Regions from separate parts of the Dickeya ananatis genome, predicted to be linked through region 3. Evidence: predicted binding sites of a transcription regulator. Region 3 holds the regulator's gene; each other region holds the start of a gene.
What was found. Region 3 encodes Fur, which represses iron uptake genes when iron is present. Its sites were predicted from a motif close to ATAATAATGAGAACNACTATCAA; they were not measured.

Region 1 (10,180 bases), 460 kb from region 3:
AGACCGCGGGAATTCGAAAAAGTTGATCCTCACTAGGCTGCAAGTAATTCTCTGGCGTTTGCCAGCGTGTTTTTGGTGACGGCCGAACCGCCGAGCAAACGCGCCAGTTCCTGCAGCCGTTCGCGTTTACCCAGTGGCTGCATCAGGGTTTCTGTTGCTTCACCGTCGGTATGTTTGCTGACAAAGTAGTGGTGATGGCCACAACCAGCCACTTGTGGAAGGTGGGTCACACACATGACCTGGGTTGATTGCCCAAGCTGGCGTAGCATTTTACCGACGATAGCCGCCGTCGGGCCGCTGATGCCCACATCCACTTCATCAAAAATCAGCGCCGGTGTATCCATTCTGCGGGCGGTGATCACCTGAATAATAAGTGCGATACGCGACAGTTCACCGCCAGACGCCACTTTGGCCAGCGGCTGATGTGGCTGGCCGGGGTTGGTGGTGACACAGAACTCGATGTGATCAGCACCGGTGGCGGTCAGCGAATCTGGGGTGAAGGTGACGTCGATGGTGAAATGGCCGTGCGGCATAGCCAGTTCATGCATATTGGTGGTAATCAATTGTGCCAGTTCACTGGCGTGCTGGCTGCGCCGGATGTGCAACTGCTCCGCCACATGCAGGGCCTGTTGATGGTACTCCTGCACGGCACGGTTCAGGGCGTCGTGGTCACTTTCCTGCTGTTCCAGCAGTTGTTGTTCCTGCAACAGCTGTTGGTGGTACGCAGGCAATTCTTCCGGCGTGACGTGGTGTTTACGTGCCAGCGTTAACTGGCGCGACAGACGCTGTTCCAGCTCGTAGAGCCGGATAGGGTCCAGGTCCATGCGGTCACAATAATGGCGTAACTCATCGCTGGCTTCGCTAATCTGAATGCTGGCTTCTTCCAGCATGGAAAACACCCCAGAGAGCGTCTCATCCATGCTGATCAGCTCCGATAGCTGATGTTTGGCACTGTGCAACATGCCAAGTACGTTCTGCTCTTCACCTTCGCTGAGTATTTGCAGCGTCTGCCGACTGAGTGACATCAGTTGCCCGCTGTTGGCAAGCCGCTTGTATTCGACATCGATCTGCTCGTATTCACCCGGTTGAGGGGCAAATTCATTGAGCTCCTTGAGCTGGTACTGCAACAATTCCCGGCGTGCTTCCCGCTCGATGGTGGCCTGCTGATGTTGCGCCAGTTCACGACAGCTCTGGTGCCATTGCTGCCACATCTGGCGCATGGCACCAAGCAGTTGTGATTCATCGGCGTAGGCATCCAACAGATGGCGTTGATGTTCCGGCTTGAGCAGCAACTGGTGCGCGTGCTGGCCGTGGAGCTGAATCAGGTGCTGGCCCAGTTCGCGTAACTGCGACAACGGCACCGCGGTACCATTGATAAAGGCGCGAGAGCGGCCGTCGGCACTAATGACGCGGCGCAACAGACATTCGTTGTTGTCATCAAGCTGATTGTGTTCCAGCCAGCGTAACGCGGCGGGGGTATCCGTCAGTGAGAAGCGGGCGCAGATGTCAGCGCGAGTGGCACCGGGGCGCACCATGCTGGCATCAGAGCGGTTGCCGAGACACAGGCCGAGAGCATCAATAGCAATGGATTTTCCCGCCCCGGTTTCACCGGTAATGACGCTCATCCCTGCCTGAAAATCAATTTCCAGTTCGCGCACAATGGCGAAATTACTGATTGTGAGTTGCGCCAGCATGATAGTGTCCTGTATGTAACAACAACTGTTATTACATACAGTATAGACTGGTTTTTTGTACAGTAAAGAGGCAATCGCCACTTTCAGAATAATTTTTTAGACCAACCGAGCTTGCTGCTTAATGTGTTGAAATAGCTGTAGTTTTCCGGGTGGATCAAATTCAGGTGATACTGGCTGCGCTGGATGACGACCTCTTCACCTTCCTGAACTGGCAGAGCAATTTGGCTGTCGCAACTGATTTCCAGATCCTGGGTAATGTGGGAAAACTTCAGCCGAATGGCACTGCTGCTGTTGATCACCAGCGGCCTTGCCGACAGGGTGTGTGGGAACATCGGCACCAGCGCTATCGCATCCAGTGATGGGGTCAGAATGGGGCCGCCGCCGGATAACGAATACGCCGTGGAGCCGGTGGGGGTTGAAATAATCAAGCCATCGGAACGTTGGGAAAAGGCGAACTTGTCGTCAATATAGACTTCAAATTCAATCATGTGCGCCACTTTGCCTGGGTGCAGTACCACTTCATTGATGGCGGTGCTACTGCTGTTGGGGTGATTTGCGCGGCACACCTGTGCTTCCAGCATGAAACGCTGTTCGCGGATGTAACGCCCGGCGAGTACCTCGCTGAGTTGCTGCTGGGTGTGGTCCGGGTCGAGGTCGGTGAGAAAACCGAGATTGCCACGGTTGACGCCAATGACGTTGATATCGTAGCGCGACAGCACCCGCGCCGCGCCCAGCATGTTGCCGTCACCGCCGACCACCACCGCCAGATCAGCCTGCTGACCAATTTCCGACAGGCTGCCGGTGGCGGCCTCCGTCAACTGTAATTCGCGGGCGATCTGTTGTTCGAGCACGACCTTGTATCCTTGCGCGCGCAACCAGTGATACAGCATTTCATGGGTGGTCAATGCATGTGGGTGACGTGGATGACCTACAATACCAATGCAGTTAAACGCTCTGTTCATTTGGGTGGTTTGTCCTCATAGGCGCACCGGCAGCTCACGGTTTTCGGACCGGTAATCAGACCAATATGTGAGTGGTTCCCTTGAAACCCCGGTTTTGATCCCCATAATAAGCGAACTAGCGAGATGAATGCGAAAAACGCGGAGAATTTCATGAGTAGTAAAGAACAGAAGTCGCCTGACGAGCAAGTCTTGGATCAAAAGGAAGCAGCGCAAGGTCAGCAAGCGGATGCCGTGCCAGAGACGACAGATGTCGCTGACCCGCGTGAAGAGCGTATCGCCGAACTGGAAGCGCAACTCAATGAGTTGCAGCAACGTGAACGTGAAACCGCATTACGCGCCCGCGCCGAAATGGAGAATGTCCGTCGTCGTGCCGAACTGGACGTAGAAAAAGCGCATAAATTCGCTCTGGAGAAGTTTGCCGGAGAAATGCTGCCAGTGATTGATAACCTGGAGCGTGCGCTGGAAATGGCGGATAAGTCGAACGAAGCGCTGTCTGGCATGATTGAAGGGGTTGAACTGACGCTAAAAGCGATGCTTTCTGCGGTGAGCAAGTTCGGCATCGAGGTCGTGGCCGAGGTGAACGTGCCGTTTAATCCGGACGTACACCAGGCGATGACTCTGCTCGAATCTGCCGAACATGAACCAAACCATGTGATGATGGTGATGCAAAAAGGCTATACCCTGAACGGTCGTTTGTTGCGTCCGGCGATGGTCGCCGTGTCTAAAGCAAAAGAGTAACGTCTGTTCGTGCTCCGGGAAGCGGCCAACGGCGTCTTCCCGGGGTTTCTGTGTTACGGTTTCTTCCCTCGTTTTCCTTCCCGTTTTTCTCCCCACTTTCCCCCGTGCCATGTTGTGAAACAAATTCGTTAGTCCGTTATTCATTGTTCGTTTTTGTGTTTATATTTTGTTAATCTTTATGTGTTAAAACCGGTGTCACTTGCCGGGTAGATGCATCATTATCATTACCTATCAGAGCAATCATTTCTTTCATTCTAAATGCACTTGATAATCATTATCAACTTTGCGAAAGTAGCAAAACAATAGCATTAGAAGGGTTACTCATATGCCGGGGAGTCGTGTAGTGGAATCAGTCAGCCGAACGTCAAGAAAGCTCAAACTTTCGCTGATGGGGCCGGCCTTTATCGCGGCGATCGGTTATATCGATCCCGGTAATTTCGCCACCAATATTCAGTCAGGGGCTGCCTACGGGTACCAGCTGTTGTGGGTGGTGGTATGGGCTAACCTGATGGCGATGTTAATCCAGTTGCTTTCTGCCAAACTGGGGATCGCGACCGGCAAGAATCTGGCGGAGCATATCCGCGATCGTTTTCCTAAACCTGTGGTCTGGGCGTACTGGATACAAGCCGAGATCATCGCGATGGCGACGGATCTCGCCGAGTTTATCGGTGCGGCTATCGGCTTCAAGTTGCTGCTTGGTGTGTCGTTGCTGGAAGGCGCTATCCTGACCGGGATTGCCACCTTTCTGATTCTGATGTTGCAAAAACGCGGGCAGAAGCCGCTGGAGATGGTGATCGGCGGGTTACTGATGTTTGTCGCAGCGGCCTACATCGTTGAATTGATCTTCTCTCGTCCTGAACTGGCATCGCTGGCAAAAGGCATGGTGGTGCCAAGTTTGCCGAATTCCGATGCGGTATTACTGGCGGCTGGTGTGCTGGGTGCCACTATCATGCCGCACGTTATCTACCTGCATTCATCGCTGACGCAGCAGCAAAGTCATATCACCCGTGCTGAGCGTTATGCAGCGACCAAGGTGGATGTCGCGGTAGCGATGACTATCGCCGGGTTTGTCAATCTGGCCATGATGGCGACAGCGGCGGCGGCGTTTCACTTTAGCGGTAACACCTCGATTGCAGAGCTGGATCAGGCGTATCTGACGCTCAAACCCCTGTTAGGGCAGGCGGCAGCAACCATTTTTGGCCTGAGTCTGGTGGTGGCTGGTCTGTCTTCTACTGTGGTGGGAACCCTGGCCGGTCAGGTGGTGATGCAAGGCTTTGTGCGTTTTCATATCCCATTGTGGATTCGCCGTGTGGTGACCATGCTGCCGTCCTTTGTCGTGATTCTGTGCGGTATGGATCCGACCCGGGTGCTGGTATTAAGTCAGGTGTTGTTGAGCTTCGGTATTGCTCTGGCGCTGATCCCACTGTTGGTGTTTACCGGTAACCGCGATTTGATGGGAAACCTGGTCAACAGTCGCCGGGTGCAGAATACGGGGAAGGTGATCGTGTGTATGGTGGTTGCGCTCAACCTGTATCTGGTTCTGGATACGTTACTGGGATAATGCACGCCGGTTCTTCATTCATTGCGTCTTCCATTGCGCCTCCGTGTGTCGGAGGCGTTTTGTTTTTATGTGTCTGACTTTTTGCTTTCACCGGATGATCACGTGCAATTGGGTGATGCCCGGCCTATTATCTGAAGCTGATTTTTGATACCGAGATACCATTATGTCCGCGCCGATTACTATCGTTGAGAAGAAGCTGCTATCCGACCACTGGTTCGTCTTGCATAAATACGTATTTGATTTGAAGAGAAAAAACGGTGGTACGGTGCGTCAGATGCGGGAAGTGTACGACCGTGGTAATGGCGCGACTATTTTGCTGTATAACCGGGCCAAAGGCACAGTTGTGCTGACCCGCCAGTTCCGGATGCCGACCTATCTGAATGGCAATGAAAGCGGGATGTTGCTGGAGGCCTGCGCTGGCCTGCTGGACGATCAATCGCCGGAGCAGTGCATCCGTAATGAGGCTATCGAAGAAACCGGCTACCGGATAGGTCAGGTGGAAAAGCTGTTTGAAGCCTATATGTCTCCGGGTGGTGTCACCGAGCTGCTGCACTTCTTTGCGGCGGAATACGACGATACGCAAAAACGGACTTCCGGCGGTGGTGTGGAAGACGAAGATATCGAAGTGCTGGAGTTGCCATTCAGTGAAGCGATGGCGATGGTCAAAGATGGCCGTATTAAGGATGGCAAAACCATCATGTTGTTGCAGCACGCACAGATTAACGGCTGGTTCGCCAACGCCCGTTAACCGTAGGGAAGGGGCAATCTTGCTATCCGGGGCCGACAGGCCCCGTTGTCGTTTGGTGATTCCGCGGGCTTATAGCTGGGCGGCTAACAGATCTTCCAGTTTCTGCTGGTCTGCGGCAAACAGACGAATACCCTCAGAGAGTTTCTCCACCGCCATAGGATCCTGATTGTGCTGCCAGCGGAATTCGGTTTCCGACAGTGGTGCTGGCTGATGGAAGCCTTCGGTTGACGGACTGAGTCGGCGCTCTACCGGTGCGGTGCTGTTTTTCAACTGTTCCAGCAACGCCGGGGCGATGGTCAGACGGTCGCATCCGGCCAATGCCAGGATTTGTTCCACCTTGCGGAAACTGGCCCCCATCACGATAGTGCGGTAGCGGTGCTGTTTGTAGTACTCGTAAATACGTCGTACGGACAGTACGCCGGGGTCCTGTTCGGCGTTGTAGTCGGCGGAAGGTTGTCGGGCCAGATACCAATCATAAATACGACCGACAAACGGCGAAATCAGATAGACACCCGCCTCGGCACACGCGCGAGCCTGGGCAAATGAGAACAGCAGCGTCAGGTTGCAGTTTATCCCTTCTTTTTCCAGCTCTTCGGCTGCGCAGATCCCTTCCCAGGTGGCGGCCAGCTTAATCAGAATACGCGAACGATGTACGTCCTTTTCCTCATACATCGCTATCAGTTTGCGGGCTTTCGCCACACACATGCCGCGATCAAACGACAAGCGGGCATCGACTTCGGTGGAGACTCGCCCAGGAATGCTATTGAGAATTTCCGTCCCGATGTTGACCGCCAGGCGGTCGCTGGCGTTGATGAGTTGTGTTTCTTTCGAGCCGCCTTGCTGGCGGGCATACGCCAGTGCATCGGCAAATAGCGATTGATACGCGGGCAGACTGGCGGCTTTCAGAATGAGTGAGGGGTTAGTGGTAGCGTCCTGCGGTGAAAAGTGGCGAATCGATTCGATATCGCCGCTGTCTGCCACTACCACAGTGAATTGTTTCAATGCGTCTAGCTGGTTCATGGCTTGGCTCCCTGAAGATAAATTTGGCGGAATCACACTGCAGGATTCTGTGGTGGAATGACATGCGTTTTTTCTGATTGCGCAGCCATCGGCAGAGCTGACCCCGTCATGCCGTAACACTGGCTAAGCATAGCTAATCTATACGCCATCTGCCGTCAGGTTGGATAAATTGAGGGGTGAGTGGCGTTTTTTCTGGCATTTTCTGCTTTTTTTGCCCAGTGCATCACGCGGGGTTATCGCGGATATGCGTGTTGTCGCAGGCTGTGGGGGCATATGGCGCTGAGTGATATTCACTCTCATTAATTAACTATATTAAGCGGTATTCCGGCGAGGATTTTGTAATGCTTCATGGTTTCGCAAATGACAGACACGATAGACTGGGTAGCCCACTACCCTACAAACAAAGCAAGAAGACAAGGTAATTAGCTATGGATGAACAACTCAAGCAAAGCGCACTGGACTTCCATCAATATCCGGTGCCGGGAAAAATCCAGGTCTCCCCGACGAAGCCGCTGGCAACCCAGCGCGACCTGGCGCTGGCCTACTCACCTGGCGTTGCCGCGCCTTGTCTGGAAATTGCGCAAGACCCACTGGCCGCTTACAAATACACTGCTCGCGGTAATCTGGTGGCGGTGATCTCCAACGGTACCGCCGTGCTGGGACTGGGGAATATCGGCGCACTGGCCGGTAAACCGGTGATGGAAGGTAAAGGGGTACTGTTCAAGAAGTTCTCCGGCGTCGATGTATTTGATATCGAAGTGGATGAGCAGGATCCTGACAAGCTGATCGATGTGATCGCCGCACTGGAGCCGACTTTCGGTGGTATCAACTTGGAAGACATCAAGGCCCCGGAATGCTTCTATATCGAGCAGAAGCTGCGCGAGCGCATGAAGATTCCGGTATTCCACGACGACCAACACGGCACCGCTATCATTTGTACTGCAGCGGTACTGAACGGGTTGCGCGTGGTAGAAAAACAGATTGCCGATGTCCGGCTGGTGGTTTCCGGTGCGGGTGCGGCATCGATTGCCTGCCTCAACCTGCTGGTGGCATTGGGTCTGAAGCGCGAAAACATCGTGGTGTGTGATTCCCGCGGTGTTATCTACAAGGGCCGTGAAGCCAATATGGCGGAAACCAAAGCAGCCTATGCGATTGACGACAATGGCAGCCGGTCACTGGCGGATGTTATCCCGAACGCGGATATTTTCCTCGGTTGTTCTGGCCCGGGCGTGCTGACTCAGGACATGGTAAAAACCATGGCACCGCGCCCGCTGATCATGGCGCTGGCGAATCCGGAACCGGAAATTCTGCCGCCGCTGGTAAAAGAAGTGCGTCCAGACGCTATCGTCTGTACAGGCCGTTCTGACTACCCGAATCAGGTTAACAACGTACTGTGCTTCCCGTTTATTTTCCGTGGCGCGCTGGACGTTGGGGCGACCACCATCAATGAAGAGATGAAGCTGGCCTGCGTGCATGCCATTGCAGACCTGGCGCTGGCGGAGCAGAGCGATGTGGTTGCGTCTGCCTATGGCGATCAGGATCTCTCTTTCGGGCCGGAATATCTGATCCCGAAACCGTTTGATCCGCGCCTTATCATCAAGATTGCACCGGCGGTAGCGAAAGCAGCGATGGACTCCGGCGTGGCGACCCGCCCGATTGAAAACTTCGATGATTACATCGAGAAGCTGACGCAGTTCGTCTACAAAACCAACCTGTTCATGAAGCCTGTCTTCGCTCAGGCCCGTACCCAGCCAAAACGTGTGGTACTGGCGGAAGGGGAAGACCCGCGTGTGCTGCATGCGACGCAGGAACTGGTGTCGCTGGGGCTGGCATTCCCGGTACTGATCGGCCGGCCTGGTGTTATTGAAAAACGTATTCAGAAACTGGGCTTGCAGATAGCCATTGGTAAAGACTTCGAAGTGGTCAATAACGAGTCCGACCCACGTTTCAAAGCCTATTGGACTGAATACTTCGAGATGATGAAGCGCCGTGGTGTGTCGCAGGAACAGGCGCAGCGTGATATGCGCGCTAACCCGACGCTGATTGGCTCTATCATGGTCCATCGCGGTGAAGCGGATGCGATGATCTGCGGGACGGTCGGTAATTACGAAGAGCATTTCGGTGTGGTAGAGAAGGTGTTCGGCTACCGTGACGGTGTGCATGTGGCTGGCGCGATGAATGCGTTGCTGTTGCCGAGCGGTAACACCTTTATCGCCGATACCTACGTCAACCCGGATCCGACACCAGAACAGCTGGCGGAAATTACGCTGATGGCCGCCGACACGGTACGCCGTTTTGGTATTGAGCCTAAAGTGGCCTTGCTGTCGCATTCCAGCTTCGGCACCTCTGATTCGCCGACGGCGAAGAAAATGCGTGCGACGCTGGAACTGGTGAACAAGATGGCGCCGGAGTTGCAGATCGATGGTGAAATGCACGGCGATGCTGCGCTGGTGGAAGCCATTCGTCGTGAACAGATGCCGAATAGCCCGCTGAAAGGGGCGGCTAACATTCTGATCATGCCGAACATGGAAGCTGCGCGTATCAGCTATAACCTGCTGCGTGTTTCTTCTTCCGAAGGTGTGACCGTCGGGCCGGTACTGATGGGTGTGGCGAAACCGGTACATATCCTGACGCCGATCGCCTCTGTTCGTCGTATCGTCAATATGGTCGCACTGGCTGTTGTGGAAGCACAGACTGCACCGCTGTAATCCTGTATGGTTGTTAAGGGAAGGATAAATTTTATGCGAAAATTTGCCTTCCCGATATTCACCGATATACTTAAATTAATTGGCAGGGAAAACCCTGCCAATTAGCCTTTTTACGTTTTATTAAATTATTTATTTGAATTTTTCTCTGCCTTTATATGTCATCTTAATTATTCTCTTGGGGGTTATTATGCCAGCTGTATCAGTTGCATATTGGTGTAAAAAATTTACATGGGGAATATTGATTTGCTTTCTACTTAGCGGATGTGAAACTATTTCTCCATTTAATCAACGAGCTTATGAGCAGTCTGTAAATATAAAGGTTGAAGCACTAACTTTAATGGATAAAGCGGTTGAGCCATTTGACAGTAATAAAGAGGATGTTAAGCTACTTAAACTAAATATTGAAAAGGCCTATGAATACTCAAAAGGGTTACCTGATAATCAGATAGTATCTAAACAATGGGCGATTATCAAAGATCCAAATCGTAATTCTTTGGGGGGGTTCCTTAAGTTCTGGGAGTCCCGAAAAATATTGTCTGCTACCTTCATCAATGAAGCCAAAGGCATAGTATCTGACGGGCTTGATACAGTTATTGAACTGGAAAGTGGTAAGCGTAAACCGTAAACCGAAGATAATTGGAGGTAGTGATTATGTCTAAATTCGATGAATTTATTAATGTTTTGGGGAGTGAGTTGATTAATTATGCTAAGGACAGTTGGCAGGAATATGAGAGTCAGGCAGTAAATGA
Region 2 (10,180 bases), 1.9 Mb from region 3:
CGTGGTGAAACAGTGGAGATCGTCATCGTCCAGCCGGGTGTAATTCACCAGCCCTTCGGCCATGCCGAACACTTGCTGTAACTGGCAACCCAGTTCCGTTGGTATGCGTCGCGCCAGCGATTCGCTTAACCGTGCCCCACCGACCTGGAGTACGCGCAGGCTCGCCAGCTCGTGGTGATCGCCAGATAACGCCACCGCTTCCAGCCACAGAGTGACAGCTGGGGGAACCAGCGCGGTGAGGGTGATGTGATGCTGCGCAATCAACGGGAAGCAGCTGGCTGGGCTGGGGTCGTTTGCCAGCACGACCGTACCCCCGGCATAAAACACACCCAGTGCACCCGGCGAACTGAGCGGGTAGTTGTGGGCGGCGGGCAGGGCGCACAGGAAACGGGTATGGGCGTCAACCCGGCAAATCTCCACGCTGCCGCGAATGCTGTAGTAGTAATCGTTGTGGGTGCGAGGAATCAGTTTCGGGGTGCCGGTGCTACCGCCGGAAAGCTGGAAGAATGCCACCTGATCGGCGGGTGTTGGGGTTGCCGGTGCGAAGGCTTCCGCTTCCAACAATAGTTGTGACAAATCCTGAGACGTGTTGCCGTCGCCACGCAGCAGAACGTGCTGTAACGTGGGGCAGCGTTGGCGGAGTTCGTTGATAAAATCATCGCTGGCGAACAATGCGTGGCTGCGATCGGCTATCAGCAACGTTGGCGCAATCTGGTCGGCATAGGCGCACAGTTCGCTGCGCTGATGGCTGAACAGGGCGTTGACCGGCACGATACCGGCACGCAGCAGTGCGAAGTAGGTCAGGTAGAACTCGGCGGTATTGCCTAGTTGTACCAGTGCTGTTTGCCCCGGCGCGATGCCCCGGCGTTGCAGTGAGCCCGCTAACTGCGCCACCAGCTGGTTCATCTGGCGGTAGCTGAGCGTGCGTTCGCCATCGATCAGGGCGATAGCGTCATTATCGGCATGGCGGGTGAGGATGTCGCCCAGCGGGAGATCCAGCCAGTAGCCTCGCTCGCGATAACGCTGCTCCAGCTCGGGCGGCCAGCGGGTGAATTCAACCATCATGCTGCACACTCCTGATCCTGACGCAGACCAAATGCACGCAGCATGGTGCTCAATTTAACACCGGTTTCGTGCCATTCAGACACGGGCTGAGAGTCTGGCACGATGCCTGCACCGGCAAACAGCCGTACCCGGTTTTGCCGTACTTCGCCACAGCGAATAGTCACCACCCACTGGCCGTTGCCTTCATCGTCGCACCAGCCGACGATACCGCCGAATAGCCCGCGGGTGAACGGTTCCAGTTGGGCGATACGGTCCCGGGCTGCTTCAAACGGTACGCCGCACAGCGCCGGGGTGGGGTGCAGCAGACAGGCCATCGACAGGGCGTTTTCCCGTGCATCCAACACTTCACCCTGAACACGGGTCGCCAGATGCCACAGCACCGGCGTGCTCAGCAGTTCGGGGGTGTCCGGAATGGTCAGTGTCCGACAACGTGATGCCAGTACCCGACGAATATCATCGGTGACCAGCCGATGTTCGTGGCGATCTTTCGCGGAGGCCAGCAGCGTACGGCGCAGGCGTTGATCTTCCACCGGGTCATCGCTACGGCGGGCGGAACCGGCCAGCGGCTGCGACACAATGTGGTTGCCCTGCTTATGCAGTAACAGTTCCGGGCTGGCACCCAGCAACGCGCCTTGTTCCAGCGGCACGTGGAAGTTGTAGCTCCAGGGATTTTGCTGGTTGAGCTGTCGCAACAGGCGGATTGAGTCCAGCGGTTGTTCGGTGTCGATATCCAGCAGGCGTGACAGCACGATTTTATTCAGATCACCGTTGCGGGTGGCGTCAACGCCAGCACTGACCATCTGGCAAAAGGTATCGTGTCCCGGCACTTCACGTATTTGACGTGCGTTTATTGGCGTGGCGGGCACCAGGTCGTGTTGTAGTGTGTCCCGTGAGAACCAGTGAGACTGTTGTGGCACAAACAGTCGTGCAGGCTGGCGTTTGTCAAACGGGATCGCGCCCACCAGCAGTGGCCGGGCGATACCATCCTGTCGGGCGCGGGCAAACAGGGCGCTGACCTGTTGCTGGACATCACCCTGGAGGTGCTCGCCCCCTGCCACGGCCGTCGACAAGGCGGCGTAACATCCACGGGCATGCAGGCTGTTGTCGGGAGACAGAAACAGAAAATCATCGTGCTGAAGTGTGCGGATATCCAGCGATGAAGAGGTAGCTGCGAGCGTTGACACGGGGGTTTCCTTATGTCGAGAGTGGAACAAAATGGTGGCGCGCAGGCGTCACCGCAGGGCGGGAAAGCCCGCCCTGCCGCGTATTACCAGCTATAGCTGACCGTCGCGACGACAGTACGCCCGCTGCCGTAGAAGCAGGCGGTATCGCCACCGCATGACGCCACATAGCGCTTGTCGGTCAGGTTGTTGACGTTCAGTTGCACGGTGGTGCCTTTCAACTGAGAAGAGAGCGACCCCAACTCGTAACGTGCCATCGCGTCGTACAGGGTATAGGCCGGGACTTTGAAGCTCTCGGCGTTATCGCCGTAGCTTGAGCCGACATAACGCACCCCAGTACCCAGCGTGACACCACGCAGCGGACCGTTCTGGAAGCTGTAGCTGCCCCAGGTGGACGCAGAGTGACGCGGAATCGCCGATGGTGTTTTGTTCACCTGGCTGGCGGTGTAGCTGTCCTTGGTAACCGCGTCGGTATAGGTGTAGGCCGCCATCAGGCTGATTTCCGGCGTCAGTTGCGTGTGCACTTCCGCTTCCGCGCCTTTGGATTTCACTTTGCCGATCTGTTCGTTGTATTGGGTCACGCTGTTGTACGAGGTGATGTTTTTCTGCGTGATATCAAACAGCGATAAGGTCAGCAGGGTATTGCTGCCTTTAGGCTGGAACTTGATACCCACCTCGGATTGTTCACCGGTGGTCGGTTTAAACGCAGGCGTGCCGGGGGCACCGGAGTCCAGGTTGGGTTCAAACGAGGTGCTGTAGCTGACATACGGCGAAATACCGTTATCAAACGCGTAGAGCAGGCCAGTACGACCGGTGAATTTACTGTCGTCTTGCTGTGTTGAGGTACTGGTGGTGTGGTCTTGCGTGCGTATTTGGCTCCAGTCATGGCGACCGGACAGCAGCAGGTTCCACTGATTCCACTCCATCTGGTCTTGCAGATAGACGCCGACCTGATCGAGTTTCTTCTTGTAAGACTGGTTCAACGAGAGCTGGCTGTCGCTGACCAGATAAGAACCACCGTAGCTGGGGTTCGCCCAGTCAAAGTTGTATCCCGAACCGCTGTTGCGCCAGTAGTTGTAATCGCGGTCCTGCCATTTGTAATCCACACCACTGAGCACAGTGTGCTGGACATCGCCGGTTTCCAGTTTGACTTTAATCTGGTTATCCAGACCGATTTCGTCGGCGTTCAGTTCTTCACGGACCTGACGGCGGGACAACGACGTATCAGAGATTTCCGGGTTACTCCAGGTATACACCAGATACTTGTAACGTTCTCTTAGCTGGGAATAGCGGAAGTTTTGCTGGAAAGAGACGTTATCGTTGAAGGAGTGGTCGAAAATATAACCGATGCCGACCTGCTCGCGTTTTGAACGATTGTAGTTGGGGTCGCTGACGTCCAGATCGCGCGGAATATAACCTGCGCTGGCTTCGGTCACGGTACCTATCTTGGGCAGGAAGTTACGGTAACCGGCCTGTGGATCGTTCTGGTAACTGGTCAGTAGCGTAAAGCTGGTATCGCTGTTAGGTAACCAGGTGATCGCCGGTGCGATAGCAACGCGCTTCTCTTTGTAATCCTTAACGAATTCATCACGGGTGCTGGCGATACCGTTGAGGCGGTAAAGCAGGGTTTTATCGTCATTGAGCGCGCCGCCGAAATCAAACGCCGCTTCACCCAGATGTTGATTACCCGCGCTGAATTGCACTTTGTGGATATCTTCTGCCGTCGGGCGTTTGCTGGTCATGCTGATAAGCCCGCCGGGGTTGACCTGTCCATACAGGACGGAGGCAGGACCGTGCACCAGCTCTACCCGTTCCAGCAACCAGGGATCTATTTTCCCCAGCGCAGCGCCCTGGCCGCTCAGGCCATAGCTCAGGCCATCAAGGAATTTCGGCGCGTAGCGGAAACCACGGGCAATCACCTCATCGTTGCGGTTAGACGAACCGCGGTAGTTGCTGACCACGCCGCTGGAATAGTTCAACGCGTCGGACACGGAAGAAACCGCTTGTGCGTCCATCTGGTCGCGGGTGACCACAGTGACGGATTGCGGGGTTTTGATGAGCGGCGTGCTGGTTTTGGTGCCGGACGCACTTTCCTTCGCCACGATGCCTTTCAGCGGTGCAGTCACGCTTTCAGCGGCTGTTGCCGATACCACCATGGTATCGGTGCTGGTCGTGGTTTCTGCTGCCTGTGCATGTGCGGCCACCAGCAAGGTGGAAGCCAGCATGGCTGGCATGGCGTTTTTATTTTTCTGCCAAGACTTTAGTTTTATTAATTGTTTCTTCCTGGTGCTACGCATCAGTGATCCCCTCCTGTAAAAGATCTTATTTTTTGTGTACGTCAGGCTGTGTACTCACCGGCCTTGCCATTCTTTGCATTAAAAAATAAATTAACTTTAAATTCATATTGTTAATTCATTTTTTAGCGATATGTGACCAGATGGCGAGTTTTTGAATCCCAGTAAACTTTGGGAATTGCATATTATTGCAAATGAAAATGTTTCTCAATATTATTCTCGTTGTCTAAATAAATGTAAATTCACAAACGGACACATTAGTTCTGTTAACTAAATGTAAGTGAAACGTAAAGGGCAGAAACAGGAGGTTTTGATGTCGGCAGTACAGCCGCCAGGTTTCGCCGCCACGCTTTTGTCATCACCCCAGGCCGGGGATGACGCGTGGTGGCAACAGATCGCCAACGTGGGGACGCCGCTGGTGGAAACGCAGGATAGCGAGCGGGTTCGCGTTACCTTTCTCTGGCGTGACCCGAACGGCGATGAGTATCACTCCGCTATTCAACGGGTCTATGCCGATATCAACGGCGTGACCGATCACCACAGTACTGATCCGCAGAGCCTGGTGCGCCTGCCCGGTACTGATGTCTGGCATTGGTCGATGGTGATTGAACACGACTGGCGCGGTAGTTACTCCCTGATCCCGATTGAGGCGGCGCAACTGCCACCGGCATTCAGCGACGATGAACAACAGCGTGATGACCAGCAGCGAGCGTGGTGGTGTTCGCTGTTTCCCTGCGCGATGGCTGATCCGCTCAACCTGAACCGACCGTGGGGAGCGCAATTGTCAGCGGCGCATATGCCGGGTGCGCCATCACAGCAGGCCTGGCGGGCGGTGGATCAAGGCGAGGCGAGTGGCGCAGACCCAGCCCGGCTGACGGTGTTTGACTGGCAGAGCGAGCAGCTTGGCAACCAGCGTCGCATCTGGCTGTACACCACCGGGGAGAGCGAGGCACAGGCGCAACGGCCGCTCTGTCTCGTACTGGATGGGCAGCGGTGGGCTAATGACACGCCGCTGTTTAGCGCTCTGGATGCGGAAACCGCACAGGGGAATCTCCCACCCGCCGTTTGGTTATTTATTGACGCGATTGATGGCGAAACCCGTTGTCGGGAATTGCCGTGCGATACCGCGTTCTGGCAGGCGGTGCAGCAGGAATTGCTGTTGCAGGCGGCACGCCTGACGCCATTTAGCGATGATCCAGACCGCACGGTGGTGGCCGGGCAGAGTTATGGCGGGCTGGCGGCGCTGTACGCCGGGTTGCACTGGCCGCAGCGTTTTGGTCGCGTACTTACGCAATCTGGCTCGTTCTGGTGGCCAAATCTGCAATTCATCACTGATTTTAACCAGCACGCAACACTGGAGCCCGGTGTGTTGGTGACCCAGGTGCGGCAGGGTGGCCGGGCCGCATCGCCGCTGGTGATTTTTCAGGAAGCGGGACGACGTGAGGCGGATATTGCCTTCGTTAATCAACAGATGCATGAAGCGCTGGTAGCGGCAGGGCATCAGGTTTACCAGCGTGTGTATGCCGGTGGGCATGACACCTTGTGCTGGCGCGGCGGGTTGATAGAGGGATGTCGTTGGTTGTTGAACCACATCCACACCCGATAACGCGCAGCAACCCTTATCACATGAGGTAATAACAATGAGTCAGGAACAAGTGAATCCGTTTGACGATGATCGTCTGACATTTTTGGTCGTCATCAACGAACAACAGCAATACAGCCTGTGGCCAGAGTTTGCCGCCGTACCGGCGGGCTGGCAGGTGGTCTACGGGCCGCAGTCCCGCGAGGCGTGCATCGCCTATACCGAAACCCACTGGCAGGACATGCGTCCGGCGAGCCTGCGGGCTGAAAAAGCCTAACCGGCATGACCAGTCGGGACTGTTTCCGTTGACGGAGTAAGGAAAACAACGTGTCAGATCTACTTAACGAAACACAATTATCCACCCAGCAATCATCATCGACAGAGAAACCATCATCGCCCCAGCAGCCATCATCCGCTGACGCATCATCGTCTCATCCCCACGTCTCCTTCTCCTCTACGGGGACGTCCGGGCAGCCCGTGCCTGCTCATGACGTCACGTTGGCACAGTCGGTGAATACGTTGGAACTGCCGCTGGTGGCGGCCCAACCCGGTATCTGGATGGCCGACCACATCGCCAGTCAGTCGAATGCGTTTACGGTGGCGCATGCGCTGGAGTTGAACGGCCCGGTTGACCCGGATTGTCTGCTGGCGGCCATCCGTCAGGGGCTGTCGGAAGCGGATACGGTGCAGGCGCGCTTTGGCTTCAATGATCTCGGCGAGCCGGTGCAGTGGCTACCTTCTGCGCCGGGTATGGCGGCGATTAACGAACCGGAATGGCTGGATTTTCGCGACCCGGCACAAGGTGAGCAGGCGGCCTGGGCGTTGATGCAAGCGGATCTGGCCGCGCCGCTGCCGGTCGATGGTGAGCAACCGCTGTATCGCCAGGTGCTGATGCAGGTCTCCGCGCAGCCCGAGCGCTGGTTCTGGTATCAGCGCTTTCATCATCTGATGGTGGATGGTTTCAGTTTCGATGCCCTGACCCGACGGATAGTAGCGATTTACAACGCCCTTTGTGCCGGTAAAACGCCGGACGCCTCGCCGTTTACACCGTTTGCCGATGTGGTGACGGAATACCAGGCGTGGGAACGTTCGTCGGCGTATCAGCAGTCGGCGGCGTTTTGGCGCGAGCATGCCCGTGAATTGCCGACGCCCGTGTCGCTGGCGGCAGACGTTTGTGAGGCCTCGCCGCAAGGTATTCGCACTGTGCAGCAACGGGTCACCTTACCCGCCGCACCTTTTGTGACGCTGGCGGAGCAACGGTTTGGCGCTCAGCTACAACCGGCGGAAATTGCGATGGCGGCACTGGCGGTATACCTCTACCGCATGAGTGGCGAGTCGCGCTTGTCGGTGGGCTTTCCGTTTATGCGACGGATGGGGTCGGCAGCATTGTGTGCCAGTGGACCGGTAGTGAACGTGCTGCCGCTACAATTCACACTACAACCCGAGATGACCTTAATCGACGCCACGCAAATGCTGCAGAAGGAAATCAAGGCGGTACGACGTCATCAGCGTTATGAGGCGGAACAGTTACGACGGGATCTGGGGCTGGTCGGTGGCAGTGAAGGTTTGTACGGACCAGTGATCAATTTCAAGGTTTATAACGCCGAACTGACACTGGCAAATACGCCGGTCACCACCCATGTGCTGGCGATGGGGCCGGTGGATGATATGGAGTTTACCCTTGGTGTGCAGGAGGGCGAGCTGCAACTGGAACTGGTCGCCAATCCGGCGCGCTACGACGCCTCAGCGTTGCAGGGGCATGCGCAACGTCTGCAACACGTGCTGACGCAACTGATACAACAACCGGAACTGGCTATCGGTGAAGTGAGTCTGCTCAACGACGACGAATGGCGGCGTATTGACGGTTGGGGCAGCGGCCCACGCCTGACGATACCCGCGACGCTGCACTCGGTGCTGGATTGCCTGCAACAGCAGGTACAGCAACAGCCCGACGCGCTGGCTGTGACCTGTGGCCGTGAGCAACTCAGCTACCGCCAGTTATCGGCGCAGGTCATGCAACTGGCGCGTCGGCTGATGGCGAAGGGGATCGGCGCAGGCGATGTGGTAGCGATCGGCGTCCCGCGCTCGGTCTCGTCGGTGGTGGCGATGTTCGGGGTACTGGCCAGCGGCGCGGCTTATATGCCGTTGGATCTGGATTATCCACGCGAACGTCTGGCGTTGATGTGTGACGATGCGCGTCCGGTACTGTTGCTGACCCACAGCACGGTGCGTGAGCATATGCCGGCACTGCCGCAGGTGCTGTGTCTGGACGATGCCAGGTTACGGGCCGAGTGCGCCCGCTTGCCTGCCCATCCGGTAACACAGGCGGAGCGACGCGAGCCGTTACGGGCGGAACATCTGGCGTACATGATCTACACCTCCGGTTCTACCGGGAAGCCGAAAGGGGTGATGAGTACCCATGCCGGTTTGCTCAACCTGATGATGTCACATTCGAGCTTCCTGTTTGGCCCGGTGATAGATCGCTTTTCACGGCAAAATGGTCGCCGTTTACGTGCCGGACACACGGCGTCATTCTCCTTCGATTCCTCCTGGGAACCGCTGTTTTGCATGATGATGGGCAGCGAATTACACATTTTCGATGAAGAGCTGCGTAAAGATGCCTGGGCGTTGGTTCAGCACTTTACTCAGACGCCTATCGATTTGCTGGATATCACCCCGTCGTTCTTCACCCAGATGATCGACAGCGGCTTGCTGGAGCCGGATAACCACCAGCCCGCTTTCATCATGATTGGCGGTGAAGCGGCCACGCCACGGCTGTGGCAACTGATGCGCCAGCATCCGCAGATGGAAATTCATAACTATTACGGGCCGTCGGAATACACCATCGATACGTTGGGTGCCCGGGTCACGGTGGCAGACCAGCCGGTTATCGGCCAACCGGTCGCCAATACCCGGGTATGGTTGCTGGATAACCACCTGCGACCGGTGCCGGTGGGTGTACCCGGTGAGCTGTATATCGCCGGGCCGGGGCTGGCGCGTGGTTACCTGCGCCGCCCGGATCTCACGGCGACGCGCTTTGTTGCCTGTCCGTTCATATCAGGGGCGGTGATGTACCGCACCGGTGACCTGATGCGCTGGCGTCACGACGGCCAACTGGCGTTTATCGGTCGCGTTGATCATCAGATCAAAGTGCGCGGCTTTCGCGTGGAGCTGGGCGAAGTAGAAAATGCGCTGGTGGCGTTGGATGAGGTCAGCACCGCGGTGGTGATCGCTGAACCACTGGGTGCGACGCACCGGCTCATCGGTTATTGCTCGGTGCCGAGTGATACCGTCCGCGAACAACCGGATTGCGCGGCCCGTTTGCTGGCACAACTGGCTGAACAACTGCCGGATTACATGGTCCCGGCGGTGCTGATGGTGATGGCGGAACTGTCGCTGACCGTCAACGGTAAAATTGACCGCCAGGCACTGCCAAAACCGCAGCAGGCAGAAGCGGTGGCGGGACGCGAACCAGCCAGCGATGAAGAGCGGCTGATTTGCCAGTCCATCGCCAGCCTGCTGAAACTGGACGCGGTCAGCGCGGAAGCGGATTTCTTTGCACTCGGCGGCGACAGCATTTCCGCGATGGGGCTGGGCACGCTGTTGCGGCGCGCCGGTTGGCAACTACGACCGAAAACCATTTTCGCTGAGCGCACGCCAGCACGGATGGCGCAAGCGATGCAGCCGCTGACGACGACGGCCACACCGTCACGTACGCGGCGCTACGGTGTGGTGGATGGTTTGCCTATCGTACACAGCTTCGCCCAACTGGCGGGCATCAACCAACGGTTTGCGCACGGCGTATTCCTGTCGGTGCCTGAAACATTGCAACCGATGCACCTGATGCAGGCGCTGAGCGCACTGGTGCAGGCACACCCGGCGTTAACCGCGCAGACTGGTGACAGCCATCTGGTCATTCATCAAACGTCATCGACGGCCGTGCCGCTACAGTGTGACACGCTACGCGCACAAGAGCCGGTTGAGGTGGCGGCGGAACGGGCGTATGAAGCGGCGGTGGTGCGTCTTGACCCGGCGGCCGGTCAGATGATGCAGGCTGT
Region 3 (10,180 bases):
GATAACCCAGTAAGGCGTGCCTTCAATGAGGCGAGGTTTAGTCTGGGCACCGTGCAGCAACAAGGTCTGCTCGTCAGCCGCGAAATAAATGCGGGTACGACCGTGCAACGATTCGGTAGCCGCAGCAAACTCTTGCGGCGATAAGCTATGCAGGGTAGACAGCACCATCAGGAAACGATTGACCGCCCTACTCTGCTCGGCGTATTCGTCCGACAACAGTAACTCGCGCACGGTTCTTACCCGATCACGCGGCGGCTGCGCAACGGCAGGCTGGGCAATTGTCGACTCTGCTGTCGGCACTACTGCCACCGACGCTGGCTGCACGCTATTGAATTTCAGCATGCGCCGTAAAATATCTGATGCACTCTCGCCGATATGCTGAGTGTGGCTGGCGATATAACGGTAAAGCTCGTCGTCGACCTCAATAGTTTTCATCTTTATCCAGTACTGTTTTATGTCTTTAATTAATCATCGGGAATTATACAGGCTATGCGCAACCCACGAACAGCAGCAGACAACGGAGATAACATATTCAGGATTATCCTGAACGTGCCGCGCACATCCTGTACATGAACGCGGCTTTCCGCCTGCTGCCCCGGCTGACGCTGCCTGAGAGAGTTTACCCTGCGGCGAAGCGACATGGTAAAGTCATGATACCCTAAGCCACTGTCTCTCTGAATGAACTTCACCATGAAATTGAATTATCGCTGGCAAAACGCACAATCCCCGCAAAATCAATTACCCGTAGTCCTCATTCATGGGCTATTCGGTAATCTGGATAACCTCGGCGTACTGGCACGCGATCTGCAAAAACATCACGATACCGTGCAAGTTGATCTGCGCAATCATGGGTTGTCGCCGCGATCGTCAGAGATGACGTATCCGGCCATGGCGCAGGATGTGAGTGAGCTGATCGACGAGCTGGGTCTGGAGCGCGTCATTCTGATAGGCCATTCGATGGGTGGCAAAGTGTCAATGGCGCTGACCGAACGGCTTGCCACACGCATCGATCGTATCGTGGCAATTGATATTGCACCGGTCGATTATCAGGTGCGTCGTCATGACAAGGTGTTTGCCGCCATTCGTGCTGTCAGTGACGCGGGTGCGACACAACGCTCGCAGGCAGCGGAAATCATGCGGCCTCATCTGTCCGGTGAAGAAGGCGTAGTGCAATTTTTGCTGAAGTCATTTCAGCAAGGAGAGTGGCGTTTTAACGTGCCGGTATTGTGGGATCAGTACGAGCATATCGTCGGCTGGAAAGCGGTATCCCCCTGGACGGGCCCTATCCTGTTTATCCGTGGCAGTGAGTCGCCTTATCTGGATGACCGCTATCGCGACCTCCTGGTGCGCCAGTTTCCTGCCGCAAAAGCCCATGTGGTGAGTGGTGCAGGCCACTGGGTACACGCGGAAAAACCCGACGCCGTACTGCGCGCCATCCACCGTTTTCTAGCCTCGAGTTAAGACGCAACGGGAAGATAATCCACCCGGCGGGCGGAGAGGTTGCCTTATACCACGCGTTAATTAAGTCTTAATTGAGTCCTGGCCCCAGTAAACGTTGTCGCCACCGCAACGGCTGGGGTATTATGGCGCGCTCAGTATGAGGGACGGCTGTATGGCCACTTGCATCGTTAACCACATTTCATCAAAACGCGGCCTGAGTTGCTGAAAGCACCAGATAATCCCGGCGGTCAACCCCCGGAGTTCACACGCGGCGTTTTGGCCGAATTTCTTGCAGTACCATTAGTTATGGCAAAAGAACAAACGGATCGCACCACGCTGGATCTGTTCGCGAATGAGCGTCGGCCTGGGCGGCCGAAAACCAATCCGCTCTCGCGTGACGAACAGTTACGGATCAACAAGCGCAACCAGTTGCGGCGTGACAAAGTGCGGGGGCTTCGTCGTGTCGAGCTGAAAATTAACAGTGAAGCGGTAGAAATTCTCAATGCGCTGGCTGAACAAAAAAACATCAGCCGAAGTGAACTGATAGAACAGATGCTGCTGGCACAGTTGGCAGAACAACAAGATTAATGCAACACGACTACAATACAACTACGATAGTGCTGGCGTCATCCATGACGCCTGACGTCCTCAATACATCAGAACGTTTCCCAGTTATCACTGCCTTTCTTAGCCGATGTTGCAGCGGGCAATGCTTTGGCTGACGGAGCCGCCACGGCTTTAACCGGTGCCTGACGTTCGCGTCTTGGCGACAGACCGGATGACTGTTCCTCTGAGAGACGGAAGACAGATACCGCTTCGGTCAGCACCATCGCCTGTTCTTCCAGTGAGCGGGTTGCGGCAGAGGCCTCTTGCACCAGCGCGGCATTTTGCTGAGTCACGCCATCCATTTCCGTAATCGCCTGACCGGCCTGGGCGATACCTTTACTCTGCTCATCCGATGCGGTGGCGATTTCCGACATAATATCGGTCACATTGGTTACCGCTTTCACAATCTCGCTCATGGTGCTGCCTGCGTCAGCCACCAACGAGGAACCGTTATCCACGCAACGAACCGACTCGGCAATCAGATTTTCAATCTCTTTGGCCGCCTGCGCACTGCGTTGCGCCAGGCTTCTTACTTCACCGGCCACCACCGCGAATCCACGCCCTTGCTCACCGGCACGAGCCGCTTCAACCGCCGCGTTCAACGCCAGAATGTTGGTCTGGAAAGCGATGCCATTAATCACACTGGTAATTTCAGCAATTTTCTTCGAACTACCGGAGATTTCCGCCATGGTTTTCACGACATTGTCGACCAATTCCCCGCCCTTACTGGCCGTGGTCGAAGCCTGATGAGCCAGTTGGCTGGCGTGGCTGGCATTTTCCGCGTTCTGTTTCACGGTCGACGTCAGCTGTTCCATACTGGCAGCACTTTCTTCCAACGCCGCTGCCTGCGACTCGGTACGGGCTGCCAGGTCGTTGTTGCCGGATGCGATTTCCGACACGCCCTGATAAATGGAATCCGCACTGCTTCGAATCGTACTCACGGTGTTCGCCAGGCTAGTTTGCATATCGCGCAACAGCGGGAACAGTTTACCTACGCAGTTGTTACCAAAATCCAGAATCGGTTTGCCAAGACGGCCAGCCGCAATCACCTGGAAATGATCACGCAGATCATTGAGCGGGCGCACCAGACAGGCCACCAGATAGCGATCAGTCATAAACAGCATCAACAAACCGGCTACCAGCCCTGCCAGCAAAATATTCTGTCCGACAGCGGTAATGCTTTCTAACCGGTCACCTGCATCGACGAACATCGTTGACCCGGCTTTGTTGAAGTTGGTGAACGAGACATTGAACTGGCGACTGAAGGCGGGCACGATGTCTTTGGCATACTTGTCGTACTCATCGAATTTTTTGTCCACCGCACGCTGGAACATTGGCTCAACCCCTTGGGTAATCAGGTTGCTCCAGTCACGGGTTACCGCGTCCACCAGCTCCGGCGACATGCCGGCATGATCAATCTTTTTGAAGGCTTCCAGGTTAGATTTCAGTAGATCTAACGCAGCCTGTGATGATTTTTGCTGTTCATCTGCCTTCTGATCATCGCCACTCTGCCGATAATCAATCGCACGTGCCAGTCGGGTTACCATACGGAAATACTGGTCATTACCGGTATTAACCAAATTCATATTATTAACCAGCAAAGCACTGGTTTTAGACGTTTCGTTCATGGTTTTGAACGAGTACATGGTGTAGAGCGAGACCGCAATCCATAACACACAGAAGCTGCCAAGCACCCATAACATGGCAGTGCGAATGGCAATATTTTTTAGGAATTGCATAATTGACTCCATAAACGAGCTATTGATCGAGGAGGTAAGGCTTGTTTTGACTTATGTAATGAGAAAGTCTCTCGTTTTGTAAGAAACATTGCTGCACATTTACATTCAATAAAGCACCATGTTTCGTCATCGTCAAAACTATAAGAATATTTAGTCTTTTCTGTTTTTTAAAAAACTAATAAAAATTAGATAGTTAACCAATTACCCATAATTTCAGTTACCTGTGAGAATATCGTATTTAAAAAAAATTAAAAAAACATTAAGAAAGCGATTAAAAAAGAATCAACTAATTGTTTTTACAGCGCGACTGCAGGCAGCCACAGATACACGTTTATCCGCCAGACAGTGTCTGCTATTATTAGCAAATAGTGGGTGACTCAAGCACCATACCCTTAGGAATCAAGAGGTTATTTAATCTATGGCTCTCATAGGCATTTTTTTTGGCAGTGATACTGGTAATACGGAAAATATTGCTAAAACTATCCAGCAACAACTGGGCAGCGACGTCGCCGAACTGCACGACATTGCCAAAAGCAGCAAAGAGGATCTGGAGCGCTTTAACATCCTGCTGTTGGGTATCCCGACCTGGTATTACGGCGAAGCACAGTGTGACTGGGATGACTTCTTCCCAACACTGGAAGAGATTGATTTTTCTGGCAAACTCGTAGCCATCTTTGGTTGCGGTGATCAGGAAGATTACGCAGAGTACTTCTGTGATGCCATGGGCACCATTCGCGACATCATCGAACCACGCGGTGCAAACATCGTCGGTCACTGGCCGACCGAAGGTTACTACTTCGAAGCCTCAAAAGGCCTGGCGGATGACGATCACTTTATCGGCCTGGCTATTGATGAAGACCGCCAGCCGGAACTGACCAGCGAACGCGTCTCCAACTGGGTCAAGCAAATCAGCGAAGAGCTGAATTTGAAAGCCTTACTGGCCTGATTCACCCGTGGCCCTGACGCACCGCTGGTGCCCATGTATTCGGGGCCATATCACCATCGATAGGTAAATATCGACAGATAAATCGATGGCTAAATCGATAATGAGAGCCATAGATAGATAAAACCTATCGCAATCAGTGATACATTTTTTTAACTTTTCATCCTGACAAGGTACAATGTCATCCGCTCAGCCGGATTATGTTTAATGATAAATCCTGGCATACAATTTGTTCCTTATCGATAACTACTCTGAATACAGTACGTTAACCTGAACCATATTGTAAAAGTTCCGTAGTTTTCATTTCGATGGTGCGGTTCTATAATTGAGACACATGACCTTTTTTACGCCGACCGATGATACTAGGCTAATAGCCTCCCAGATAAAGCACGTAACAGGACTAAATCCGCATGACTGACAACAACACCGCATTAAAGAAGGCCGGCCTGAAAGTCACACTTCCACGACTGAAAATTCTGGAAGTCCTTCAGGATCCTCAATGCCACCACGTCAGCGCGGAAGACTTATACAAGAAGCTGATTGATATGGGGGAAGAGATTGGTTTGGCCACTGTCTACCGTGTGCTTAACCAGTTTGACGATGCAGGCATTGTCACCCGCCACAACTTCGAAGGTGGCAAATCCGTTTTCGAACTCACCCAACAGCACCACCATGATCATTTGATCTGTCTGGATTGCGGTCGGGTGATTGAATTCAGCGATGAGTCTATCGAAGCACGCCAGCGTGAAATCTCCGAGAAGCATGGCATCAAGCTCACCAACCACAGTTTGTATCTGTACGGCCATTGCAGTAGCGGCGACTGCCGTGAAGACGACAACGCGCACGACGAACGCTGATTGAGCCTTCTCTTTATTCTGAGCAAAAATAAAACCGCCGAGGCGGTTTTATTTTTATCTTGTACCCCACCATCAGGCGGTGATTAACCCGCCCAACTGTCACGCAAACCCACCGTCCGATTGAATACCAGATGATCAGAACGGGAATATACGCGATCCGCACAAAAATACCCTTCACGCTCAAACTGATAGGCTTTTTCGACCTCGGCATTACCCAAGCTGGCTTCGACAAAGCCCTGAGCAATACTCAGTGAATCAGGATTGATGGTGGAGAGAAAATCCTCTGCTCCGCCAGGGTTAGCCACGCTAAACAGACGGTCATACAGGCGGAACTGCGCTGGCAGCGCGTGAGCGGCAGATACCCAGTGGATCACGCCTTTCACTTTACGGCCGTCAGCCGGATCCTTGCTCAGGGTTTCCGTATCACAGCTGCAGTAAATCGTGGTGATCACACCCTGCTCGTCTTTATCAATACGTTCAGCCTTAATGACATACGCATTGCGCAGACGGACTTCTTTGCCCAGCACCAAACGTTTGTACTGCTTATTGGCTTCTTCACGGAAATCAGCGCGATCGATATACACTTCACGACTGAAGGCAACCTGTCGTGTCCCCATCTCCGGCTTATTCGGATGGTTGGGCATGCTCAGCCACTCTTCATGGCCTTCAGGCAGGTTCTCAATCACCACTTTCACCGGATCCAGTACGGCCATCGCACGTGGTGCATTCTCGTTGAGATCATCACGAATGCACGACTCGAGTGCCGCCATTTCTACGGTGTTATCCTGCTTGGTCACGCCAATGCGGCGGCAGAATTCACGAATAGAAGCAGCAGTATAGCCACGACGACGTAAACCAGAGATGGTCGGCATACGCGGATCGTTCCAGCCTTCGACGATCTTCTCACTTACCAGTTGGTTCAGTTTCCGCTTGGACATGACCGCGTATTCCAGGTTCAGGCGGGAAAACTCGTACTGACGCGGATGGGCAGGAATGCTGATGTTATCCAGCACCCAGTCATACAGGCGGCGGTTATCCTGAAACTCCAGCGTACACAGCGAGTGTGTAATACCTTCCAGCGCATCGGAAATGCAGTGGGTGAAGTCATACATCGGGTAGATGCACCACTTATTGCCGGTCTGATGATGCTCGGCGAATTTGATGCGATACAGCACCGGGTCGCGCATCACGATAAACGGTGATGCCATGTCGATTTTAGCACGCAGACAAGCAGCACCTTCGGCGAAACCGCCATTGCGCATTTTTTCAAACAGCGCCAGGTTCTCGTCAACACGGCGATCACGGTACGGGCTATTTTTGCCTGGAGAAGTCAGCGTGCCGCGATATTCACGAATCTGTTCCGGCGTCAGCTCATCGACATACGCCAACCCTTTATTGATCAGCTCAACGGCATACATGTGCAACTGATCAAAATAATCCGACGAATAGCGAACATTACCGCTCCAGGAAAAACCCAGCCACTGCACGTCATGTTTGATGGACTCAACATACTCGATATCTTCTTTTACCGGGTTGGTATCATCAAAGCGCAGGTTGCACTTGCCGTGGTAATCTTCAGCGATACCGAAGTTCAGGCAGATGGATTTAGCGTGGCCGATATGAAGATAGCCGTTCGGCTCTGGAGGAAAACGCGTCTGGATATGATCGTGTTTACCGGTAGCCAGATCTTCATCGATGATCTGACGAATAAAGTTGGTTGGGCGGGCTTCAGCCTCACTCATGCTTGGTTCCTCAAATGCGAAAAAACAACCCTTAACCACTAATGATCCAACAAGCCACGCCGGGAAACAACCGTTTGTTTCATGAAAATTCAAGATAAAAAAACGGAGCGCGCTTGCAGGCACGCTCCGTTTACCGATATCAGACGGCGATGATGACGCCAGCCGAATTATTCCTGTGAAACCTCACGCAAGGCGGCGGCGATATTCTCCGCCTGGGTGCCAACCACAATCTGCACGCTTTGCTTGTTAAGACGAATCACACCCGCAGCCCCTAACTGACGTGCCGCCGATTCATCCACCAGGCTCGAATCCTTCACGCTCAGGCGCAAGCGAGTGATACAAGCGTCGATGCCGGTCAGATTGTCTTTACCGCCGATGGCCTGCAAATACCCTTTCGCCACCGATTGGGTATTACCCGCAGGAGCGGTAGTCCCCTCCGTTGAGGGCTGGGTCGCAACCGCTTCACGTCCCGGCGTCATCAAGTTAAACCGGGTGATGGTAAAGCGGAACACCACATAATAAATGGCGAAGAACACCACACCCTGGAGCAGCAACATGTACCAATGTGTCGCCAGCGGGTTACGTGTAGAAAGCACCAGGTCCACCAAACCAGCACTGAAACCAAAACCGGCAATCCAGTGCATGCTGGCAGCGATGAATACTGAAATCCCGGTCAACACCGCGTGCAGCACATACAGCACCGGCGCAACAAACATGAAGGAGAATTCCAGTGGTTCAGTAATACCGGTGAAGAAGGCTGCAAACGCCGCCGCCACCATAATGCCCGCCACCCGGCTGCGGTTTTCAGGACGCGCACAGTGATAAATCGCCAGTGCCGCGCCCGGCAAACCAAACATCATGATCGGGAAGAAACCGGCCTGATAACGCCCGGTAATGCCCGGGATCGCTTTGCCAGCATCAATCGCCTGCTGCCCGCTCAGGAAGTTGGGGATATCGTTAATGCCCGCCACATCAAACCAGAACACTGAATTCAGTGCATGATGCAACCCGACCGGAATCAACAGGCGGTTAAAGAAGGCATAAATACCCGCACCCACCGACCCCATCTGCTGGATATGTTCGCCAAAGGAAACCAGCGCGTTATAAATCACCGGCCAGACGTACATCAGCACAAACGCCACCACAATCATCAGCACCGATACCAGAATCGGAACCAGTCGGCGACCATTGAAGAAAGAGAGTGCTTTGGGCAATTCAACCTGGCTGTAGCGGTTATACAACTCGGCGGAAATCACGCCGACCAGGATACCGATGAATTGGTTTTCAATCTTGCTGAATGCCTTTGGCACCTCTGCCAGCGGGATATGCTGAATCATCGATACCGCCGCAGGCGAGCATAGTGTAGTCAACACCAGATAACCGACAAACCCGGACAGCGCCGCCGCACCGTCTTTATCCTTAGACATACCGTAGGCGACACCGACAGCAAACAGCACCGCCATATGCTCGATAATCGCCGCACCAGACTTGATCAACAACGCTGCCAGCGCGCTTTCACTCCCCCAGCCAACCGGGTCTATCCAGTACCCCACCCCCATCAGGATGGCGGCTGCGGGCAATGTAGCGACCGGCACCATCAACGCACGGCCTACTTTTTGTAAATAACCGAGTGTACTCACCTTCCCCTCTCTTTCCCTTACGGGCAATAAATTGTCTGTCAGCCTTGTTACCAAATCACCCGCCAGCCATGTGGGCCTGACCAGAGTGCCAAAAAAATAATTCGCCACACAAATTAATAACAGTGATTATGTGATAATAATCACCACAAACGCACATATTAAAAGTTTATGGCGCCTCATTAACACAACTTATTTCAAGACTAAAAAAAACACGCTACACTAGCCCCCAGATAAACACCTACACATAGCATCGGCATAGTACCTGGCAGCCAATCTATCTGGCTGCGACTACCCGATGATAGCTAACCGATTGCCAGAGGAGAGCACCATGAGACTGATTCCACTAACGACCCCCGCCGAGGTTGGCAAATGGGCCGCCCGCTATATTGTCGAGCGCATCAATGCTTTCAACCCAACGGCGGAACGCCCGTTCGTGCTCGGTCTGCCAACCGGCAGCTCGCCGCTGGAAGCCTACAAAGCGCTGATTGCGCTATACAAAGCAGGTCAGGTCAGCTTTAAGCATGTTGTTACCTTCAACATGGATGAATACGTCGGGCTACCGGCGGACCACCCGGAAAGCTACCGCACCTTTATGTACCAGAATTTTTTCAATCACGTTGATATTCCGGAAGGAAACATTAACCTGTTGAATGGCAACGCGGAAGATATCGCTGCTGAGTGTCAGCGTTATGAAGAAAAAATCAAGTCTTACGGCAAGATTCATCTGTTCATGGGCGGCGTCGGCAACGATGGCCATATCGCTTTTAACGAACCGGCGTCTTCTCTGGTATCCCGTACCCGTATCAAAACGCTGACGGAAGAGACCCGTATCGCCAATTCCCGTTTCTTCGACGGCGATGTTAACCAGGTGCCTAAATACGCCCTGACAGTCGGCGTGGGTACGCTGCTGGATGCAGAAGAAGTCATGATTCTGGTTAGCGGCCGTCATAAGGCACTGGCGCTTCAGGCGGCGGTAGAAGGCAATGTGAATCACATGTGGACCATCAGTTGCCTGCAGTTGCACGCTAAAGCGCTGATGGTGTGCGATGAGCCTTCCACCATGGAATTAAAAGTGAAGACCGTGAAATATTTCCGCGAGCTGGAAGCTGAAAATATCCAAAATCTGTAATCGGTGAGCCAGGAGCTTAGAGATGTTCGCTTTAATCAATGGTCGTGTTTTTACCGGCCACCAGATCCTTGACGGTTATGCCGT

Region 1: the regulator Fur is predicted to act here: its motif matches at 3,653-3,675, upstream of FGI04_RS14965 (Nramp family divalent metal transporter).
Region 2: the regulator Fur is predicted to act here: its motif matches at 4,735-4,757, upstream of fes (enterochelin esterase).

What each region holds. Positions count from the first base shown of each region.
Region 1 is NZ_CP040816.1:3,378,080-3,388,259, reverse strand. It holds gene recN (DNA repair protein RecN) at 33-1,694, opposite strand; gene nadK (NAD(+) kinase) at 1,778-2,656, opposite strand; gene grpE (nucleotide exchange factor GrpE) at 2,807-3,394, shown strand; gene FGI04_RS14965 (Nramp family divalent metal transporter) at 3,720-4,955, shown strand; gene nudK (GDP-mannose pyrophosphatase NudK) at 5,119-5,703, shown strand; gene tal (transaldolase) at 5,773-6,723, opposite strand; gene maeB (NADP-dependent oxaloacetate-decarboxylating malate dehydrogenase) at 7,152-9,431, shown strand; gene FGI04_RS14945 (hypothetical protein) at 9,619-10,056, shown strand; gene FGI04_RS14940 (hypothetical protein) at 10,083-10,180, shown strand, end outside.
Region 2 is NZ_CP040816.1:1,008,218-1,018,397, forward strand. It holds gene FGI04_RS04430 ((2,3-dihydroxybenzoyl)adenylate synthase) at 1-1,065, opposite strand, end outside; gene FGI04_RS04435 (isochorismate synthase) at 1,062-2,249, opposite strand; gene FGI04_RS04440 (TonB-dependent siderophore receptor) at 2,333-4,543, opposite strand; gene fes (enterochelin esterase) at 4,854-6,146, shown strand; gene FGI04_RS04450 (MbtH family protein) at 6,181-6,399, shown strand; gene FGI04_RS04455 (non-ribosomal peptide synthetase) at 6,450-10,180, shown strand, end outside.
Region 3 is NZ_CP040816.1:2,913,103-2,923,282, forward strand. It holds gene seqA (replication initiation negative regulator SeqA) at 1-435, opposite strand, end outside; gene ybfF (esterase) at 691-1,461, shown strand; gene ybfE (LexA regulated protein) at 1,747-2,028, shown strand; gene FGI04_RS12835 (methyl-accepting chemotaxis protein) at 2,097-3,785, opposite strand; gene fldA (flavodoxin FldA) at 4,204-4,731, shown strand; gene fur (ferric iron uptake transcriptional regulator) at 5,139-5,585, shown strand; gene glnS (glutamine--tRNA ligase) at 5,669-7,327, opposite strand; gene nagE (N-acetylglucosamine-specific PTS transporter subunit IIBC) at 7,495-8,967, opposite strand; gene nagB (glucosamine-6-phosphate deaminase) at 9,296-10,096, shown strand; gene nagA (N-acetylglucosamine-6-phosphate deacetylase) at 10,119-10,180, shown strand, end outside.